Regions from separate parts of the Photobacterium sp. 53610 genome, predicted to be linked through region 1. Evidence: predicted binding sites of a transcription regulator. Region 1 holds the regulator's gene; the other holds the start of a gene.
The links. Region 1 encodes MetJ, which represses methionine synthesis genes. Its sites were predicted from a motif close to TTAGACNTNTANANGTCTAA; they were not measured.
Positions count from the first base shown of each region.

Region 2: a site for MetJ is predicted at 1,628-1,647, ahead of metN (methionine ABC transporter ATP-binding protein MetN). Genes of this name have one in related genera too.

Region 1 is NZ_JAXOFS010000008.1:58,735-62,153, reverse strand. Features, by position in the region: gene rpmE (50S ribosomal protein L31) at 103-318, shown strand; gene SPK40_RS17440 (malic enzyme-like NAD(P)-binding protein) at 562-1,809, shown strand; gene metJ (met regulon transcriptional regulator MetJ) at 1,887-2,204, opposite strand; gene SPK40_RS17430 (O-succinylhomoserine (thiol)-lyase) at 2,390-3,419, shown strand, end outside.
Region 2 is NZ_JAXOFS010000015.1:5,329-8,747, forward strand. Features, by position in the region: gene SPK40_RS20760 (ABC transporter permease subunit) at 1-574, opposite strand, end outside; gene gmhB (D-glycero-beta-D-manno-heptose 1,7-bisphosphate 7-phosphatase) at 936-1,493, opposite strand; gene metN (methionine ABC transporter ATP-binding protein MetN) at 1,844-2,878, shown strand; gene SPK40_RS20775 (methionine ABC transporter permease) at 2,868-3,419, shown strand, end outside.

The DNA of each region.
Region 1 (3,419 bases):
CCTGTTTGTCCGGAGCTGTTGGCCCGGCATTATTTATTAACCACGTGTGGTGCCCGGCTTTGGATCGGGAGAGCGACACGGCCTTAGCTATGAGGTTTCCCCATGAAACAAGGTATCCACCCAGAATACACTGCTGTAAACGCTCGTTGTTCTTGCGGCAACACTTTCGTCTTCAACTCAACTCTGAGTAAAGACGACATCAACCTGGATGTGTGCGACAAATGTCACCCATTCTACACTGGTAAGCAGCGTCAAGTGAGCACCGGTGGCCGTATCGACAAATTCAACAAGCGTTTCGGCGCTCTGTCTAGCAAGTAATTGCTCGAAGACACTGTCGAGAAAAGGGACGCTGCGGCGTCCCTTTTTGCATTTATGCGCCCCGTTTCTTAATCATTTCCCCCTCAGCTCCCGCCTCCGTCACTGCCCGGCATTTTTCCGGCCCGCATCCGTGATTCCCTTGGTATTACCAGCTTGCGCGAACTAGGATTTTGTGCTGCTATCGAATATGATCCATTGTTCAATACCGAACCGAACATCCATCCATTCAGGATTCTAATAACTATGTCTGAAGATTTTCGTCAACAAGCACTTCATTACCATGCTTACCCTGTCCCCGGGAAAATTTCGGTTGAACTGAGCAAGCCTGCCAACACAGTAGAAGATCTCGCCCTGGCGTACAGCCCGGGTGTGGCCGAACCTGTGCGGGAGATCGCCCAGAACGCAGAAAATGTTTATAAGTACACTGGTAAAGGCAACATGGTTGCCGTGATCACCAATGGTACGGCCATTCTTGGCCTGGGTAATCTCGGCCCGCTGGCATCCAAGCCAGTGATGGAAGGCAAGGCGCTGCTGTTCAAGCGTTTCGCGGGCCTGGATTCGATTGATATCGAAGTTAAACACCGCACCATCGACGAGTTTGTCGATACGGTCGCAAACATTGCCGACACCTTCGGCGGGATCAACCTGGAAGATATCAAAGCACCTGACTGTTTTGAGATTGAAAAGCGTCTGATTGAACGTTGCCAGGTGCCGGTCTTCCATGATGACCAGCACGGTACCGCAATTGTAACTGCAGCCGGGATGCTCAATGCACTGGAACTGCAGGGCAAAGATATCAATGAAGCGGTGATCGTCTGTCTGGGTGCGGGCGCGGCGGCAGTTGCCTGTATGGAACTGCTGATTAAGTGTGGTGCCCAGCGTGAAAAGATCTACATGCTGGACCGTAAAGGTGTGATCCACACCCGTCGTGACGACATTAACGAATACAAGCAGCTGTTTGCTAACAATACCGACAAGCGTACTCTGGAAGACGTGATTGAGGGTGCCGACATTTTTGTGGGCGTGTCTGGTCCGGATCTGCTGTCTGCTGAAGCACTGAAGCTGATGGCTGAAAAGCCTGTTGTGTTTGCCTGTTCTAACCCGGATCCGGAAATTAAGCCGGAGCTGGCTCATGCCGTGCGTGATGATCTCATCATGGGGACCGGCCGTTCGGATTATCCGAACCAGGTGAACAACGTGATTTGTTTCCCGTTCATTTTCCGCGGTGCGTTGGATGTGCGTGCCAGCGAGATTAATGACGAGATGAAACTGGCTGCGGTTCATGCCATCCGTGAACTGGCGAAAGAAAAGGTTCCGGCGGAAGTGGCCAAGGCGGCTGGTGTTGAGAAATTGGAGTTCGGTCCTGACTATATTATTCCTAAGCCAATGGATCCGCGTTTGCTGCCTCGCGTTGCGAAAGCGGTCGCTGTTGCTGCGGTAGAGTCAGGCGTTGCCCGCATCGAAATGCCTGTGGGTTACATGGAAGTGTAAAGAGACATCATTTTGCGTTTTGCATTGAAAACCAGCCGTCAGGCTGGTTTTTTTTTTACTTCGGCCGACTATCTTTTTTATTCGTTAATGTCTTCGTATTCGATGCCTAGGCTTTCCATGATGGCCTTCGCTTCTGCAGGCAGATCGTCTGGACGGTCCTTCCGGATGTCGTCATCGGTTGGTAATGGCTGACCGGTATAAGCATGGAGAAATGCTTCACACAGCAGTTCGCTGTTGGTGGCATGCCGCAGGTTGTTCACCTGACGACGGGTGCGTTCATCCGTGAGGATCTTCAGAACCTTTAATGGGATAGAGACAGTGATTTTTTTGACCTGCTCATTTTTCTTGCCATGTTCCGCATAAGGGCTGATGTACTCACCGTTCCACTTTGCCATTGTTTACCTTCTCAGCGATATAGGGTTTTGAAATATTGTATGGGGGAATTTTAGCGGGATTTACTGCCACAAGCAAAGACATATGGACGTCTGGAAGTGTTGACGTCTTTTTTAAATGTAGCTAAGGTTGTGGGAATTTGATGACCGTCGGCCCCGGCCACCCCAAGGAACAAGGAAGCTAGAAGATGAGCGACAAGAAAACAGCAACAATCGCTGTACGCAGCGGCATTGAAACGGATCAGCCTTTTCGCGCAGTGGTCCCACCGATTTACTTGACCTCAACCTATGGCTTTCCTGAACTCGGGACGTTGCCCCAGTACGATTATTCCCGCTCGGGCAATCCGACCCGAAACCTGCTGGCGGATACGCTGGCGGAGCTGGAAGGCGGTGCCGGGGCCGTGGTGACCAGTTGCGGGACTGCGGCCATCAACCTGCTGGCGACCGCCCAGCTGGGACCGGAAGATCTGGTTGTGGCACCGCATGACTGCTACGGCGGGACTTACCGCTTGTTTAATACCCGGGCCGGTAAAGGGGATTTCAAGGTGCAGTTTGTCGATCAGGGCGACGCCCAGGCGCTGGCTGCGGCACTGGCAAAAAAACCGAAGCTGGTCTGGGTTGAAACACCTTCTAACCCTTTGCTGCGTGTGGTGGATGTGGCTCAGTTATGTGAGCTGGCCCATACGGTTGGCGCGCTGGTCGCCGTCGATAACACTTTCCTGTCTCCGGCCCTGCAACAGCCGATTGCGCTGGGCGCGGACTTCGTCGTGCATTCGACAACCAAGTACATCAATGGTCACTCCGATGTTGTGGGCGGGGTGCTGATTGCCAAAGACAGCGAGCATGCTGAAAAACTGTCCTGGTGGGCGAACTGTATCGGTGCCACCGGCGCGCCGTTTGATGCGTATCTGACCCTGCGTGGGGTCCGGACTCTGGTTCCTCGGATGCGCATGCATGAGGAAAACTCAGCCCGTTTGCTGGCCTATCTGCAGACCCAGCCGCTGGTGGGTCAGATTTATCATCCGAGTCTCGCGGATCATCCGGGGCATGACATTGCGGCGAAGCAACAGGCGGGTTTTGGCTCTATGCTGAGTTTCGAACTGGCGGGCAGTATGGAGCAGCTGAAAGTCTTTGTGGCTGCGCTGGAATGTTTCTCGCTGGCGGAATCGCTGGGGGGAACGGAAAGTCTGATTGCCCACCCGGCCAGCATGACCCACC
Region 2 (3,419 bases), on a different contig from region 1:
CCTCAAATTCGTCACTGACAAAACCGCCCATGGGGAACCATTCCAGCTGATAACTGAAAAACGTGATCAACAGGACACCAATCACATACCCCGGAAGCGCGTAACCGATAAAGATAAGAATCGAAGATGCCGAGTCAAAATGACTACCGTGTTTCAGCGCTTTGTAGTAACCCAGCGGGATGGAGATAAAGTAACTGAGGAAGAACGTTACTCCGCCGTAAAACAAAGAAATCGGCAGGCGTTCCATAATCATGTCCCAGACCGGTTCGTAGTAACGGGTTGATAAACCGAAGTCCAGTTGCACCAGTTTCGTCAGCCACTCACTGTAGGCTTCAAAAACCGGTTTATCCAGCCCGTAGAAAGCATTCAGTTCTGCCAGTTGCTCTTCAGAAAGCGCATTACTCTCCCCGGCCATGGACGGTGACGATGACATCCCCTGCTGGGCCTGAATATTCGCCAGCATCCGCTCGACGGGTCCGCCCGGCACAAACCGGGTCAGCGTAAAGATCAGTACGGTTATCCCGATAAAAGTAGGGACCACTAACGCCAAGCGGCGCAAAAAATACGACAACATCCGCTTCCATGACTCCCTGTCATTGCCACAATTCCTTTCAATCGCAGTATAGCACCAGTCCAAATTTGCTATCCGTCAGACGAGAGCAATCCAATCGCCTCTTTCACCAAACGGAATGTTCAACTTAATCTCATTAATGTTATGAATCAACAATCAAAATCAGCACCTCCCCGGATCATTCAGGCTGAGACAGATGAATAACGTCGGTTCAGTAAAATCGAACATACAAAACATGAAAGATCTGACTGAATGGTTCTGTTCAAATACTCTGAAGCTATTTCACTGGTTCGATTGCCGCCGATTCCGAGACATAAAAAAAGCAGGCCATTGGCCTGCTCAGAAAAATGCATCACGAACTTGTTTATTTCACAGACGCCAGCCATTTCGGCACATCAGCAACACTATCCAACACCACAGTGGCCAACGCTTCACCGGCTTCAGTCACCGGCTTACCGGTACGGACCAGAATCTTCGTGCCGACCTCTGCCGCTTCAGCCGCTTTCATGTCATCGGTTTTATCACCGATCATGACTGAACGCGCCATATCAATCTTCAGAAAATCGCGGGCAGAGATAAACATTCCCGGTTTCGGTTTGCGGCAATTACAGTCCTGCAGGTAATCACCCTGCCCCTCACTCGGATGATGCGGGCAATAATAAATTCCGTCAAACTCCACACCATTGTCGACAAAGTTCCAGTCCATCCACTCTGTCAGACTCAGAAATTCATCTTCCGTGTACATCCCTTTGGCAATACCAGCCTGATTAGTCACCAGTACCAGAAGATATCCCATCTCTTTGAGCTGCTTACAGGCGTCAAACACACCTTCAATATATTCAAAGTCATCCACGGTATGAACATAACCATGATCAACATTAATCACGCCATCACGATCGATAAACACAGCAGGCTTAGCCAAGCGACCACCTAAATCTCGAAACCAAAATTGACTAAATTATGGCATGGCTGCCAGCCGGATTCATCTCTTAATCCGCATCAGGACACAAACCGGTTTCGCGAACAGATTTCAGCTCAACTTCTGAAAAAACCCATTTAGACGTCTAGACGTAAAAATATCTATTGACTTAGCCATCTAGACACCCTAGCATCAGGCAACAGAAGGCACGGAAAAAATCCGCGAACACAAACAAATAACAAGGTCATGCGCCAATTCAGCATACAAAATCACTAAAACAGGCGAAGTAATGACCGCAACGCTATGCTGGATACACATTTTCTGGCACGTCAAAAGTAGTAGCAGGACACAGAATGATAGAAATCAACAGGGTCAATAAAGTCTTCAAGGTCGGGGATAAAGACATCCACGCCCTGCGCGATATCAATCTCAGTATCGGGGAAGGAACCATTTTCGGCGTGATCGGTGCGTCCGGCGCCGGTAAAAGTACTCTGATCCGTTGCGTCAATTTGCTGGAAAAACCAACTTCTGGCCATGTGGTTGTCGACGGAGTCGACCTGACACAACTCTCCAGCCAGGAACTGACGCTGGCCCGCCGTAAAATCGGCATGATTTTCCAGCATTTCAATCTGCTGTCTTCGCGAACCGTTTTTGACAACGTGGCTCTGCCACTGGAGCTGTCCGGCACAGATAAAACCGAAATCCAACGAAAAGTCTCCGAACTGCTGCAACTGGTTGGCCTGGCCGACAAACACCATGCTTATCCGTCGAATCTGAGCGGCGGTCAGAAACAGCGTGTGGCGATTGCGCGGGCACTGGCTTCAGACCCGAAAGTCCTGCTGTGTGATGAAGCCACCAGCGCACTGGATCCGGCCACCACCCAGTCAATTCTGGAACTGCTGAAAGAAATCAACAGTAAACTGAACCTGACCATTTTGCTGATCACCCATGAAATGGATGTGGTGAAAAGCATCTGCTCTGAAGTGGCCATTATTGGTCAGGGCGAATTGGTTGAAAAAGGCCCGGTCGGCGATATTTTCGCTCATCCGAAAACAGAACTGGCACGTGAGTTCATTCGCGCAACCCTGGATCTTTCCATTCCGGAAGACTATCAGGCACGACTGGAGAGCACCCGCACGGAAAGCAACTATCCGCTGATTCGCCTTGAATTTACCGGCGCCTCCGTGGATGCCCCCCTGCTCAGCCAGGTGTCACGCCAGTTTGGTATTGATGCCAACATTCTGAGTGCCGACATGGACTACGCCGGCGGCGTGAAGTTTGGCTTGATGCTGGCAGAATTTTTCGGAACAGAGGAAGCGACACAACAAGCCATCGCTTTCCTTCGCGAACATAAAGTTAATGTAGAGGTGCTGGGTTATGTTGCTTGATTCTATCGCCGCCTGGTGGCAAACCAACGAACGTCTGGTCGGTCTTTTAACGGAAGCTCTGGGTGAAACCCTGATGATGGTGTTTGCCTCCGGTGTGATTGGCTTCGCGATTGGTATTCCGCTGGGTGTTGCCCTGCATCTGACCAAACCCAAAGGTCTGATGGCAAATCCAGGCCTGAACAAAGCCTTGGGCACGGTCGTCAATATTGGCCGCTCGATCCCGTTTATTATCCTGCTGGTTGCTATTATCCCCTTTACCCGCTTTGTGGTGGGCAGCTCAATCGGCACCGCTGCGGCAATCGTCCCGTTGACCGTCGGCGCAATTCCTTTCATTGCCCGCCTGGTTGAAGGCGCGCTGCTGGAGGTACCGAGCGGGCTGGTTGAAGCTGCGCAAGCCATGGGCGCCACCCCGACCCAGATTATCCGCAAGGTGCTGCTGCCGGAAGCCCTGCCGGGCATTATCAACGCAGTCACCATTACGCTGGTCACGCTGGTGAGTTATTCGGCCATGGCCGGTACCGTCGGCGGCGGCGGTCTGGGC